2 regions of the Streptomyces sp. NPDC016459 genome follow, and region 2 is predicted to be linked to the other one. Evidence: riboswitches for the same ligand, from Rfam matches in the RefSeq annotation. Region 2 holds a riboswitch; the other holds the start of a gene.

Region 1 (7,166 bases), on a different contig from region 2:
TCGTAGACGCCCGCGATCGAGGCGATGGTCGCCGTCGGCGCGATCGCCAGGAGCAGGCTGTTGCGCATGCCGACCGCGGCGATCCGCTCGCGCAGCGCGGCCCAGCGCTCCGGCCAGTTCAGCTCCACGTCGTAGTGGTCCGGGTGCAGGACACCGCGGGCGGTGCGGGTCTTGTCCCAGGCGGGGACCGGGCCGTTGCGCTCGGCGAGGTCGGTGGAGGCCTCGTACGCGGCGAGCATGATCCGCTCGGCGATCCGGGTGGAGAGCGCGCGCGCCTCGGCGGAGTCGAACGGCAGCTTCAGCTGGAAGAAGACGTCCTGGAGGCCCATCGCGCCCAGGCCCACCGGCCGCCAGCGGGCGTTGGAGCGGCCCGCCTGCTCGGTCGGGTAGAAGTTGATGTCGACGACGCGGTCGAGGAAGGTGACGGCCGTGCGGACGGTGGCGTCGAGGCGCTCCCAGTCGATGTCCCGGGCGGTGGTGTCCACGAACGCGCCGAGGTTGACCGAGCCCAGGTTGCAGACGGCCGTCTCGCCGTCGTCGGTGACCTCCAGGATCTCCGTGCAGAGGTTCGAGGAGTGGACGGTGTGGCCGGGCTCGGCGGTCTGGTTGGCCGTACGGTTCGAGGCGTCCTTGAAGGTCATCCAGCCGTTGCCGGTCTGGGCCAGGGTCCGCATCATCCGGCCGTACAGGTCGCGGGCCGGCATCGTCTTGCGGGCCAGGCCCGCCGCCTCGGCCGCGCGGTAGGCGGCGTCGAACTCCTCGCCCCACAGGTCGACCAGCTCGGGCACGTCGGCGGGGGAGAACAGTGACCAGTCGGCGTCGGCGTTGACGCGGCGCATGAACTCGTCCGGGATCCAGTGCGCCAGGTTCAGGTTGTGCGTGCGGCGCTGGTCCTCGCCCGTGTTGTCACGGAGCTCCAGGAACTCCTCGATGTCCGCGTGCCAGGTCTCCAGGTAGACGGCGGCGGCGCCCTTGCGGCGGCCGCCCTGGTTCACGGCGGCGACGGAGGCGTCGAGGGTCTTCAGGAACGGCACGATGCCGTTGGAGTGCCCGTTGGTGCCCCGGATCAGCGAACCGCGGGCCCGGATGCGGGAGTACGAGAGACCGATGCCGCCCGCGTGCTTCGAGAGGCGCGCCACCTGGTGGTAGCGGTCGTAGATGGAGTCCAGCTCGTCCAGCGGGGAGTCGAGCAGGTAGCAGGAGGACATCTGCGGGTGGCGGGTGCCGGAGTTGAAGAGCGTGGGGGAGGACGGCAGGTAGTCCAGGCGGCTCATCAGGCCGTAGAGCGCGGTGACCTCGTCCAGGGCCCGGGTGCTGTCGTCCTCCGCGAGGCCGCAGGCAACGCGCAGCATGAAGTGCTGCGGGGTCTCGACGACCTGGCGGGTGATCGGGTGGCGCAGCAGGTAGCGCGAGTAGAGGGTGCGCAGACCGAAGTAGCCGAAGCGGTCGTCGGCGGCCTGGTCGATCGTCGCGTCCAGGCGGGCCGCGTGCTGGGCGACGAACTCGGCGGTGCGGTCGGCGATCAGGCCCTCGCGGTGACCGACGGCGACGGAGGCGGAGAAGGAGAAGGCGCCCTGGCCGGCCGCCTCGTCGGCGATGGTGACCGTGAGGAGCCGGGCGGCGAGCCGGGAGTACGCCGGGTCCTCCGCGATCAGGCCCGCGGCCGCCTCGGTGGCCAGCTCGCGCAGCTCCGCCTCGTCCGACGTGGCGTTGCGGCCGCGGAGCGCGGCGGCGGCGACCTTGCCGGGGTCGGTGTCGGGGAGATCGGCGGTGAGGTCGGTCAGGGTCCGCAGCAGCACGGTCCCGGGGCCGTCGCTCTCGACCGCGGAAGCCTCGGCGGACGCCGGATCGGCGGGCGCGATGGTCACGTGGGGGCTCTCCCTCGCTCGGCTCGGGGCCGCGGCGGGGGAAGGCGGGCACGCGGGCGTCCGTAACGCCGGACGCGACGCTTCCACCGGCCCACTCCGCGAGGCCCGGACGTCAGTGGCACCCGGAACGGACGGACCGGGTGCGCTGCCGGCAGGTCCTCGGACTCACCTCGTACGAATGTGATGCATTCGTACGAAGCACACCGTTGCGGGACAGTTCCGGATTCGCGCCGGATTCCCCTGCGTCGACAGCGAGCACGAGCATACATGTGGGGGGCTCCACTCATCGCACCCCCCACATGTTGTGTCGCCGCCCGGCTTCAGAACTCCAGGGCGTAGGTGAGCAGCAGAAGGCCGGGGGTCGGTTCCCAGTCCCGGTGGGGGGTGCGGACGAAGCCCAGGCGCTCGTAGATCCGGTGCGCGGAGAGCATCCGCACGTCCGTGGAGAGCACGATCCGCTCGCTCCCCGGCAGGGCCCGGGCGCGGTCGACGCAGGCCCGTACGAGGGCCTCTCCGACGCCCCGGCCGCGGGCCTCACGGGCGACGGCGAGCATCCGGAACTCGGCCTCGCCCGCGACCGCGATGTCCGCCCAGGGGGTGTCGCCGGTGGCGAAGGTCACCCCGCCGAGGAGCGTCCCCTCGGCGTCCTCGGCGACGAGCACCTCGCTCTCGCGCGCCCGCCGGGCGGTGTCCCGCAGGACCTCCAGGTAGAAGTCCTCCGCCCCGTGCTGCAGCAGCCCGTCGTTCAAGTAGGTGCCCGCGGTGAGTTCTCCGAGCGCCTCGTACTCCTCCAGCCGTACCGCCCTGATGGTGAAGTCCATGAGGGCAGTGTGCCTTCCCGGGGACGAGAAGGGGCCCGGGATTCCTGGTGGAGATCCCGGGCCCTTCGCGTGCGGCCGTGCGTGGGCCGGTGTGTGGGGTCAGCGCGTCTCGGCGGCGAGCTTCGGCATGTCGGTCTGCACGCCGGCGTCACCGGCGTCGGCCGTGTAGTCCGAGGGGGAGGTCTCGTCGATGCCCTCGGGGGCCTTGACGGCCTTGAGGACGAAGGTGAGGACGACCGTGACGAGGAGGTTGAGGACGAAGGCGGTGAGACCGATGTAGCCGATCTCGCCGATCCCCGGGATCTCGGCGGAGGAGCCGCCGAAGTGCTTCTGGGTCGGGCTGGCGACCCCGTACGCGGCGACCGTGCCGTAGAGCATGCCGACGGCCCAGCCGGCGAGCAGCGCCCAGCGATGGAACCAGCGGGTGAAGAGGCCGCCGACGAGGGCCGGGAAGGTCTGCAGGATCCAGATGCCGCCGAGCAGCTGGAAGTTGATCGCGACCGTCTTGTCCATGGTGAGGACGAAGGCGAGCGCGCCGACCTTCACGAGGAGCGAAACGATCTTGGAGACCTTGGTCTCCTGCGCCGGGGTCGCGTCCTTCTTGATGAAGTCCTTGTAGATGTTCCTCGTGAAGAGGTTGGCCGCGGCGATCGACATGATCGCGGCCGGGACGAGCGCGCCGATGCCGATCGCGGCGAACGCGACGCCCGCGAACCAGTCGGGGAACATCGTCTCGAACAGCTGCGGGATGGCGAGCTGCCCGTTCTTCACCTGGATGCCGGCGGCGATCGCCATGAAGCCGAGCAGCGCGAGCAGGCCCAGCATCAGCGAGTACAGCGGCAGGATCGTGGTGTTGCGGCGGATGACCTCACGGCTCCGGGACGACAGCGTCGCCGTGATGGAGTGCGGGTACATGAACAGGGCGAGCGCCGAGCCGAGCGCGAGCGTCGCGTACGTCCACTGGCCGGCCTCGCCGGGGACGAGCGACCCGCGCGGCTTGTCCGTCGCCGGGTTGGTCTGCGCGTAGGCCTCGCCGGCCTTGGCGAAGATCTCGTCGAAGCCGCCCAGCTTGATCGGGATGTAGATGATCGCCACCGCGATGACGATGTAGATCAGGGTGTCCTTGACGAAGGCGATGAGCGCGGGCGCCCGCAGGCCCGAGGAGTACGTGTACGCCGCGAGGACACCGAAGGCGATGAGCAGCGGCAGGTCCTTGATGAACCAGTGGGTGGTCTCGCCGCCGCCGACGCCCATCACGTCCAGGACGGCCTGGATGCCGACGAGCTGGAGCGCGATGTACGGCATGGTGGCGAGGATGCCGGTGACCGCCACCGCGAGGGACAGGCCCTTGGAGCCGTAGCGGCCGCGTACGAAGTCCGAGGTGGTGACGTAGCCGTGCTTGTGCGAGACCGACCAGAGGCGCGGCAGGAAGGTGAAGATCAGCGGGTAGACCAGGATCGTGTACGGCACGGCGAAGAAGCCGGCCGCGCCCGCCGCGTAGATGGCCGCCGGGACGGCGACGAAGGTGTACGCGGTGTAGAGGTCGCCGCCGAGCAGGAACCAGGTCACCCAGGTGCCGAACGACCGGCCGCCCAGGCCCCATTCGTCGAGGCTGTTCTCGTTCTCCGCCCTGCGCCAGCGCGAGGCGAGGAAGCCCATGACCGTGACGGCCAGGAAGAAGAAGATGAAGACGGCGAGTGCGACGCCGTTCACGCCGTCCTTCATCGCGCGTCACCACCCTTGCGGCCGCGCTGGTCGATCTGCCACAGCTTGTAGGCGACCATGGTGAGCACGGTGGAGACCAGCACCCAGAGCATCTGGTACCAGTAGAAGAACGGGATGCCGGCGAAGAGCGGTTCGGTCTTCGCGTAGGAGCTCACCCAGAGCATCGCCACGAACGGGGCGAACAGACAGAGTCCGATCACCACCCGCATGGGTGTGATGGTGGGTTGTTTCCCTTGTGTCGTATCTGGCGTGTCTGACATGGCGATTCCCGTCCCCTCGCTGATCACCTCGTTAATGGTGGGGAAATCTAGGGGACGGCCACGCTCCATGGAACCCCTGTCCGCATAACGGAAGTGATTCATGGGGCCGTCGGGGTCGCCGGGTCAGAGCCAGCCCTCCTTGGCGGCCCGTACGCCCGCCTCGAATCGGCTGCGCGCGCCGAGCCGGTTCATCAGCTCCGAACTCATCCGGCGCACGGTCCGCAGGGAGATCCCGAGCCGCCGGGCGGCGATGTCGTCCGTGCAGCCGATGCCGAGGAGCATGAGCAACTCCCGCTCCTGCGGGGAGAGGTCGTGCGCGTCCCGGCGCGGGGTCTCGCCGAACGGGGTTCCGGTGTCCCACAGGCGGTCGAAGAGCACCACGAGCGCGTGCACGAGCCCGGGGCTGCGGACTTCGAGGGCGCCCGCGCGCCCGTCCTCCGGGTCGACGGGGACGAGCGCGGCCTCGCGGTCGACGATCACCATGAGCATCGGGACCACGGGCACGGTCCGGGCCTCGCCGCCGAGTTCGCAGTACCAGCGGACGTACTCGACGGTCGGCGGGTCGTTGCGGAAGCTCTCCTGGTAGATCGACCGGATCCGCACGCCGCGTTCCAGGGCCAGTTGGTCGAGCGGCTGGCTCGCGTCCATCGTGTCGGGGAGCTGCGCCCCGCCCGGAAGGAGCGAGAGGCATTCGGTGCGGGCGTTCGCGGCCAGGTCCTCAAGCCGTTCGCGGACGTTGTCGAGGCCGGTGATGCGGTCCACGAGGTCGTGCCGGACGCCCGGTTCGGAGTGGTCGGCGTACGAGGCGAGGATGCCGGCCACGGCCCGGCCGGCCTGCTCGACCTGGCGTTTTCGTTTGCTCAGTTCGGCTTCGGCGCGGGACAGCAGGAAGGAGAATCCGACGTCCGGGTTGAAGGGCTCGACCTCGCCCGAGGAGTCGTCCATGAGGACGAGCTTGAGGTCCGCGAGGCAGGCGAGCGCCTCGCGGACCTCTGGTTCGGAGCGGCCGAGGTGGGCCGCCATCTCCGTCACGTCGTACTCGGGTCGCTCCAGGAGCAGGCGGTAGACGGCCTCCGTCGACTCCTTTATGCCGAGCGCCTCCAACATCCGTTATCTCCCCCGTCGTCACGTTCCGTCGCACGATCGATCGCGTTGGTGATCGCGGTCGTCGATGCTAAGCGCGGGACACTGTCTAGGTCTAGACCAATTGGGGTGAACTCCGGGGTACGGCGGCCGGTCCGGACGTCGGTCCGGACCCCGGTACGGTGAGCCGTCGGCCGGCCAGCGCGTCCAGCGTCGCAGCCATCGCGAACCCCGAGACGAGCAGCGCCAGTTCGACCTGCGGACCGATCCCGACGGCGAGCACCGCGAGCGCGCCCGCACCCGCCGCCACCGGACCGGCCCACGGCGGACCGCCCGCCGTCGAGGCCACCGCCCGGTCGACGGAGACGCAGAAGGCGAACACGCCCACGACGAGGGGGACCCAGCCCGTCACCGCGCCGGTGTCCGCGGGACCCCACTGCCACAGGACGGTGAGGGCGCCCGCCGAGGCGGTGGCGGCGAGCAGGGCGCCGGCCGCGGCGCGGGCGGCCGCGCCCGCCGCGGTGAAGGCCACGAGCACGCCGAACGCCGCCAGGGCCGCGGCCGGGACCGCGTACGGCAGGAGCCCGTACACCCCGTCCACGAGGTCGCGGTCCACCACACCCGAACCGCCGACGAGGACGGGACCGCCCGCGCCCGTACCGGCGGTTCCCAGACCGGCAGCCGTACCCGTGCCGCCGGGTCCCGCTCCCGCACCCGTGCCGCCGGGTCCCGCACCCGTACCTGCGCCGTCGGGTCCCGCGCCCGTACCTGCGCCGTCGGGTCCCGCGCCCGTACCCGCGCCGTCGGGTCCCGCGCCCGTACCCGCGCCGTCGGGTCCCGCGCCCGCGAGTGCCGACCGCAGGGCCGTCACCGTCGTGGCGCCCGCCGCCGTCATCGGTTCCTCCTCCGGTACGACCACGACCACCGCCGACCCGGCGCGGTGCCACCCGGCGTCCGCCGGCGCCGCCGCCAGCAGCACCCCCGGCACCCGGGCCGCCCGCGCGGCCACCGCCTTCGCGTCCACGCCCTCGGGCACGAGGACCTCCAGGGGGTTCAGCGTCCCCGTCGGCACCCCGGCCGCCGCGAGCAGGTCCAGACCGTCCCGGGCGGGACCGTTCGCCACCAGGGCACGGGCCTCCGGATTGCCCACCCTCAGCTGCGTGGCCGCGCCGGTCAGCAGGACGAGGAGCGTCAGACCGAGCGCGGCGGGGACGGCACGGGAGCGCCGGCCGGGCCGTGGCGCGTCGATCCGTGGCGTCTTCGAGCGGAGGACCGGCGCCAGGGTCAGGGCCGCCACCGTGCCCACCGCGCACACCGCGAGGCCCGCGATCCCGACCGAGCGCAGGAAAGCGGCCGGGAAGAGCGCGAGGACCGCACAGGCCGCCGCCCCCACCGCACCGCCCGCCACC
Region 2 (7,166 bases):
ACTACAACACCGACGCCAAGCTCACCGACAGCCTGGCCGCCATGCTCATCGCCATCGCCGTCGGCTACAGCGTGATCGCCGTCGCCAACAGCATGGCCATGGCGGCCCACGGCCGTCGCCGCGACTACGCGGTGATGAGGTCCGCCGGCGGCACCGTCCGCCAGCTCCTCGGGCTGGCCGCCGGCGAGACCGCGGTGCTGGTGGCCGTCGGCGCGGGCCTCGGTGTCCTCGTGACACTGCCCCCACTGGCGGGCATGGCCTCCGGCCTCTCCCAGGCCACCTCGTCCGACGTCGGCCTGCACCTGAACAACGGAGCCGTCCTCACGGCGATCATCGGCACCCTGGTCGCGGCGGTCCTGGCGGGGGTGCTGGTCACCGGGAAGACCCTGCGGAAGACCGCCTAGCCACCCCGACGACGACGTGCCCGCCTGCCTGCGGCGGGTCGGGGCAGGGCCGGGGTCCGGATCGGACGTACGCGGTCGGCGTCCTCGCCCAGGGCGTTCCGCCCCGGCCACGGGCCTGACGTCCCTCCCCCGGGCTGTGAGGCCGGCGGGCCCGGTCGGTACGTTGCGGCCGCGGGCGCGGCCAGTCCCGACGCGCCGATACGGACAGGCCCGACGCCGCCGAGGGGGAGGCGCCCCCGACCGGCCGGAACGTTCGCAGCCCCCGCACACGCCCGACGGGGTGCCCGGCCGCCCCCGCACACGCCCGACGGGGTGCCCGGCCGCCGCCGGGCACCCCGTCTCAGCTGCGACCGCCAGGTCAGGCGTTGCCGAACGCGAGCAGGACGCCGCCCTGCGCGGGCGCGAACAGCCTCCCCTGCGCCGTCCCGAGCCCCGGCACGGTCCAGCCCCGCCAGTCGCTCTCCGCGACGATGTTCTCCATCGGATGCGGCTCCGCGGACAGCCGGTACGACCAGACCCTCTTCCCCGTCTGTTCCTCCAGGACCACCAGCTCGCCGGAGCCGTCGGCCACGTACACGTGCCCCCCGGCGACCAGGCGCACCGTCGCCGCCTGGCGCGGGCTCGTGTACGTCCAGCGCGTGGCGTATCCGGCGGTGGTGTCGAGGGCCTTCACGACGCCCCGGTTGGCGACGTACACCCGCCCCGTGCCGAACGCGGGCGTGGCGTCGGCGGGCAGCCTCCGCACCACGGCGCCCGTCCGGCGGTCGTAGGCGACGACGTTCGCGTCGTCGGCGAAGCTGTTCCGCAGCCACAGGGCGCCGTCGCCCAACGCGGTGGGGTTCCCGCCCGCCCCTGACCTGTCGGGCACGTCGTAGCGCCGCAGTTCCTTTCCGGTCGCCCGGTCCAGCTGCTGGTAGGCGAGATTGTCGAAGCCGATCCAGACGCCCTGGTCGTCGACGAGGACGGGGGCGAACCCGTTCTCGACGAGGGGGGCCTCCCACAGGCGAGCGCCGGTGTCGGCGCGCAGCGCGTAAGCCCTGCCCCGACCGTCCTGCGCGTAGACGACGTCGGCGTACCAGGCGGGCGGGTACTGGCAGAACCCGTTGCCGAGCTCCACGGTCCACTTCACGGTTCCGGTGGCGGGGTCCCACGCCCGTACCTGGCCGTCCATGGTCTGCGTGTAGAGCAGCCCCCCTCCGTAGGTGACGGTGGCGTTGGGCCGACTGGTCAGGAACCTCTGGGGCCACAGGGACCTGCCCGTAGCGGCGTCGAGCCCGACGAGTTCCATGCGCGGGCCGCCCTCGTCGCCCTGGTCGGCGTTGACGACGGCGAAGACCTGGCCGCCGACGGCCACGGGGGCCGACACGACCGACCCCAGGTCACGCTGCCACAGCTTCTTGAACGGCGGCTTCGCGGTGGCGCCCACGACCCGGCTGTCACCTCGCGCGTTGGCCCGGTACCCGACGGTGCCGCTCCGTACGGGCATCGCCGCGGGCCCTTCCGCCGACGGTACGGGCGACGCCGGCGGCGCGATCCCGAGCACCAGCAGGGCGCACGCCGTCGACGCCACCGCTCCCGCCCGCCACGGTCCTCGAAGCGCGGTCCCGTTCACATGACCCCCCACGGTCTTGCTGAAGTTGACGATCCGTCCGATCCACCTCGGACGGCCTCGCCCTCATACCCCCGCCCGTTGCTCCCATACACCCTCGGGAACGCACCTCGCCGTTCTCCGTGTGGGGAGCGGCGTCTTTCCGCACGGCGCATCCGACGTGCCGAGTGGCGCCGCAGCGGTCCTGTGCGGACCAGGGGGTGTCTGACACATGATCACCGCGCGGGGATGTGCATGCCCGGTCGCCTTGCCTTGCCGTACGGGCGTCGGCCCGTGAGTCTGGGTGGGTGCCGGGCCACTCCGACCTGCCAGGACCTGCACAGCGGCTTGTCTGTCCGTCTCATCAGGAGGTACTCATGAGGATGCTCATCAACGTTCCCGAGACCGTGGTCGCCGACGCGCTGCGGGGGATGGCGGCCGCTCATCCCGAGCTCACCGTCGACGTCGAGCGGCGGGTCGTGCTGCGGCGGGACGCGCCCGTGGCGGGGAAGGTCGCGCTGGTCTCCGGCGGCGGGTCCGGGCACGAGCCGTTGCACGGGGGGTTCGTGGGGCCCGGGATGCTGGCGGCCGCCTGCCCCGGGGAGGTGTTCACGTCTCCGGTGCCCGATCAGATGGTGCGGGCCGCGGCGGCCGTCGACAGCGGCGCCGGGGTGCTGTTCGTCGTCAAGAACTACACCGGTGACGTGCTGAACTTCGAGATGGCGACGGAACTCGCGGAGGACGAGGGCATCCAGGTCGCCAAGGTCCTCGTCGACGACGACGTCGCCGTGACGGACAGTCTGTACACGGCGGGCCGGCGTGGCACCGGCGGCACGCTCTTCGTGGAGAAGATCGCGGGCGCTGCCGCCGAGGAGGGCGCGCCCCTCGAACGGGTGGAGGCGATCGCCCGCCTGGTCAACTCACGCTGCCGGTCTTTCGGCGTGGCCCTGGGCGCGTGCACCACCCCCGCCAAGGGAAGCCCCACCTTCGACCTGCCGGCCGGGGAACTGGAGTTGGGCATCGGCATCCACGGCGAGCCGGGCCGTGAGCGGCGGCCCATGATGACCTCCCGGGAGATCGCGGACTTCGCCGTCGACGCCGTCGTCGAGGACCTCCGCCCGTCCGGGCCGGTGATCGCGCTGGTCAACGGCATGGGCGCGACCCCGCTCCTGGAGCTGTACGGCTTCAACGCCGAGGTGCAGCGCGTGCTGGGCGAGCGGCGCGTGCCGGTGGTCCGTACCCTAGTCGGGAACTACGTGACCTCGCTGGACATGGCCGGCTGCTCGGTGACGCTGTGCGAGGTGGACGAGGAACTCCTCCGCCTCTGGGACGCTCCCGTGCAGACGCCCGCGCTGCGCTGGGGTCGGTGAGACGAGGGATGGGAGAGGGGACCGGCATGACGGAGGACTTCGGCGCGGACTTCCTGGTGCGCTGGCTGACCGCGGTGGCCGAGGCCGTCGACCGTGAGGCGGACCGGCTCACCGAGCTCGACTCGGCCATCGGCGACGCCGACCACGGGGCCAATCTGAGGCGGGGGTTCACCGCCGTCACCGAGACCCTGGCCGAGGAGTCGCCGGCGACACCGGGCGCGGTGCTGACCGTCGCCGGACGGCAGCTGATCTCCACCGTGGGGGGCGCGTCGGGACCGCTGTACGGCACGCTGCTGCGTCGTACCGGCAAGACCCTCGGCGACGACGAGCGGGTCACCCGGGCACGGTTGGCGGAGGCGCTCGGCTCCGGCGTGACGGCCGTGTCGCAGCTGGGCGGCGCGCAGGCGGGCGACAAGACGATGCTGGACGCGCTCCTCCCGGCCGTGGAGGGCCTGCGGGAGTCGTTCGAGGCGAGCCGCGCCGCCGCCGAGGAGGGCGCTCTCGCGACCGTACCGCTGCGGGCGCGCAAGGGCAGGGCCAGCTATCTGGGTGAGCGGTCGGTGGGGCATCAGGACCCGGGGGCGACCTCGTCCGCGCTGCTGTTCACCGCGCTGGACGACACCGCGCGTGCGGAGGGGGCGTCATGAGCGGCGGGAGCCGGGGCGGGCCGGTCCGCGACGGTTCCGTGCGGGTCGGCATCGTGCTCGTCTCGCACAGTGCCGCCGTCGCGACCGCAGTGGCCGAGCTGGCCAGAGGGCTGTCCGGTGGCGGCGACCTGGCGCCGATCGTCCCCGCCGGCGGGACTCCGGACGGTGGTCTGGGGACGAGTTCCGGGCTGATCTGCGAGGCGGCGAAGGCCGCGGACCGGGGCTCGGGAGTGGCGATCATGGTCGACCTGGGGAGCGCGGTGCTCACCGTGAAAACGTTGCTCGCCGAGGGCGACGAGCTTCCCGAGGGCTCCCGTCTGGTGGACGCGCCGTTCGTCGAGGGCGCGGTCGCCGCGCTGGTCACGGCGAGCGCGGGAGCGGACCTCGACGCGGTGGTGGCGGCGGCGTCGGAGGCGTACGCCTACCGCAAGGAGTGACAGCGCTGTGTGAGCGAGAAGCCGCGCCGGGTGGCGACCGTGTTGTGATGTACCTGGTCAACACACTAGTGTCGCAGGGCCTTGGTGTTCGGGAAACCGGTGCAGTACCGGTGCGGCCCTCGCCACTGTGATCGGGAGGTCCGGCTCCACCCCCGCGGGATGTCACCCTCGGGGAAGCCACTGGACCGCGATGGGAGACCGTCGTGGTGTGGGAAGGCGGAGTCCGGGCGTATGACCGTCAGCCAGGAGACCGGCCAGGGTGCGTTGTCCATCCACGAGGTGCTGGAGAGGGTCTCCCAACCATGCATATAGCCGAGGGGTACCTACCCCCTGTGCACGCGGCCGCCTGGGGCGTCGCGTCCGCACCGTTCATCGTCCACGGGGTCCGCGCGCTGACCCGCGAGGTACGGTCCAACCCCGAGTCCACTCTTCTGCTCGGCGCCGCCGGCGCCTTCACCTTCGTCCTCTCGGCTCTCAAACTGCCGTCCGTGACCGGTAGTTGTTCCCATCCGACCGGTACGGGTCTGGGCGCGATCCTGTTCCGGCCGCCGATCATGGCGGTCCTGGGGACGATCACCCTGCTCTTCCAGGCCCTGCTGCTCGCCCACGGAGGGCTCACCACGCTCGGCGCGAACGCCTTCTCGATGGCGATCGTCGGGCCCTGGGCGGGTTACGGCACGTACCGGCTGCTGCGCCGGTCCGGTACGCCGCTGATGGTCGCCGTCTTCTTCGGCGCGTTCGTCGCCGACCTGTCGACGTACTGCGTGACCAGTGTGCAGCTGGCGCTCGCCTTCCCGGACCCGGGCAGCGGTGTGGCCGGGGCGCTCGCCAAGTTCGGCGGGATCTTCGCCGTGACGCAGATTCCGCTGGCCGTGAGCGAGGGCCTGCTGACCGTGCTCGTGATGCGGCTGCTCACGCAGTCCAGCAAGGGCGAACTGATCCGGCTCGGCGTCCTCGCCGGGCGGACGGCGGAGCAACGCGAGGAGGCGGCCGCGCGATGAGCCGGAACGCGAAGATCAACGCCCTGTTGCTGCTCGTCGTCGCGGCGCTCGCGGTACTGCCGCTGGCGCTGGGGCTCGGGGATCACAAGGAGGAACCGTTCACCGGGGCGGACGCGGAGGCGGAGACCGCGATCACGGAGCTCCGGCCGGACTACGAGCCGTGGTTCACGCCGCTGTACGAGCCGCCGTCCGGGGAGGTCGAGTCCGCGCTGTTCTCGCTCCAGGCGGCGCTGGGCGCCGGTGTCCTCGCGTACTACTTCGGTCTGCGGCGAGGGCGGAGGCAGGGCGCCGCACGGGCCGGGGCGACCGGGGCGGACGGGGCCGCCGGGGCTGCTGAGGCATCGGGGGTCGTCGGGCCTGCTGGGGTCTCTGGGCCTGCTGGGGCCGCCGGGCCTGCTGGGGCTGCCGGGGAGGTCGGGGTCTCCGGGGCTGCTGAGGCCTCCGGGGTCGCCGAGGCCGCTGAGCCTGCTGGGGCCGCTGAGCCCGCTGGGGCATCCGAGGCCGCCGGACCTGCTGCGGCCGCTGAGCCCGCCGGGGCGTCCAGGGCTGCCGGGGGCCTCGTGGACGGTGCGGTCGCGGCGCCCGGAGCCCGGGAGCCGGGCGGCCCGGGAGTTCCGGCCGACGGGCGGGACGCGTAGCCGCCGATGCTGCCGATCGACGCGGCGGCGCACAGCAGCCGCTGGCGCCGCCGTCATCCCGCCGAGAAAGCGCTGCTCGGCTTCGGTCTGACCCTGTGCGCGGTCTGTCTGCCGCCGTGGCCGGGGGCGGTGCTCGTGGCCGCGGTCACGCTCGGGGTGCTGCTCGGGCCGGCCGGTGTGCCGGGCCGGGCGCTGTGGCGGGCGTTCCGCGTCCCGCTCGGCTTCTGTGTCACGGGCGCGGTTCCGCTGCTCTTCGAGGTGGGCGGCGCCCGGGGGCTCGTCGCGTTCGCCCCGGGAGGTCCGGTCCAGGCGGTCGAACTGCTCCTGCGGACCGCGGCGGCTTCGCTCGGAGTGCTGTTGTTCGCGTTCACCACGCCGGTCTCCGACGTCCTGCCCCGGCTCGTCCGGGCGGGGGTGCCGGCGCCGGTGGTGGACGTGGCGCTCGTGATGTACCGGATCATCTTCCTGCTGCTCGACTCGCTGTCCAGGATCCGGCAGGCCCAGGCCGCCCGGCTCGGGCACACCACCCGGGCCGCGGCCTGGCGCTCGCTCGCCGGTCTCGGCGCGACGACGTTCGTCCGGGCCTTCGACCGGGCGCAGCGCCTGCAGTCGGGGCTCGCCGGGCGGGGGTACGACGGGACACTGCGGGTGCTGGTTCCCGGGTGCGTGCCGTCGCGCCGGTTCCTCGCCGCCACGGGCGCCCTGCTCGCGGGGCTCGTCGCCCTCACCCTCGTACTGGAAAGGTTCCTGCCGTGACGTCCGTGACGCCTCCGCCGCATTCGCCGCCCGCCTCCCTTGCGGCTCCCGTGGTGGAGCTGGTGAACGCGGGCTTCGCCTACGAGGAGGGCCCGGCCGTCCTGTCGGGCGTGAACTTCCCGGTGGTGCGGGGGCGCGCGGTCGCGTTGCTCGGGCGCAACGGCAGCGGCAAGACGACCCTGCTGCGGCTGCTGAGCGGCGGGCTTCGCTGCGGGAGCGGTTCGCTGGTCCTGGACGGGGCGGAGGTGGCGTACGACCGGAAGGGGCTGACCCGGCTGCGGACCACCGTGCAGCTGGTGACGCAGGATCCGGACGACCAGCTGTT

The links. Region 2 has a riboswitch for cobalamin ahead of ABZ567_RS23265 (energy-coupling factor ABC transporter permease). Riboswitches for the same ligand answer to the same signal wherever they lie in the genome.
Region 1: linked by a shared signal. The riboswitch ahead of ABZ567_RS08685 (ribonucleoside-diphosphate reductase subunit alpha) and the one ahead of ABZ567_RS23265 (energy-coupling factor ABC transporter permease) in region 2 are both predicted to bind cobalamin.

Annotation. Positions count from the first base shown of each region.
Region 1 is NZ_JBEYCR010000002.1:656,221-663,386, forward strand. Features, by position in the region: gene ABZ567_RS08685 (ribonucleoside-diphosphate reductase subunit alpha) at 1-1,868, opposite strand, end outside; cobalamin riboswitch at 2,001-2,140, opposite strand; gene ABZ567_RS08690 (GNAT family N-acetyltransferase) at 2,189-2,689, opposite strand; gene mctP (monocarboxylate uptake permease MctP) at 2,789-4,414, opposite strand; gene ABZ567_RS08700 (DUF3311 domain-containing protein) at 4,411-4,674, opposite strand; gene ABZ567_RS08705 (LuxR C-terminal-related transcriptional regulator) at 4,798-5,781, opposite strand; gene ABZ567_RS08710 (MMPL family transporter) at 5,873-7,166, opposite strand, start outside.
Region 2 is NZ_JBEYCR010000010.1:80,195-87,360, reverse strand. Features, by position in the region: gene ABZ567_RS23290 (FtsX-like permease family protein) at 1-404, shown strand, start outside; gene ABZ567_RS23285 (PQQ-binding-like beta-propeller repeat protein) at 763-1,974, opposite strand; gene dhaK (dihydroxyacetone kinase subunit DhaK) at 2,370-3,362, shown strand; gene dhaL (dihydroxyacetone kinase subunit DhaL) at 3,389-4,009, shown strand; gene ABZ567_RS23270 (PTS fructose transporter subunit IIA) at 4,006-4,446, shown strand; cobalamin riboswitch at 4,484-4,720, shown strand; gene ABZ567_RS23265 (energy-coupling factor ABC transporter permease) at 4,749-5,447, shown strand; partial or broken gene ABZ567_RS23260 (energy-coupling factor ABC transporter substrate-binding protein) at 5,444-5,746, shown strand; gene cbiQ (cobalt ECF transporter T component CbiQ) at 6,092-6,841, shown strand; gene ABZ567_RS23250 (ATP-binding cassette domain-containing protein) at 6,847-7,166, shown strand, end outside.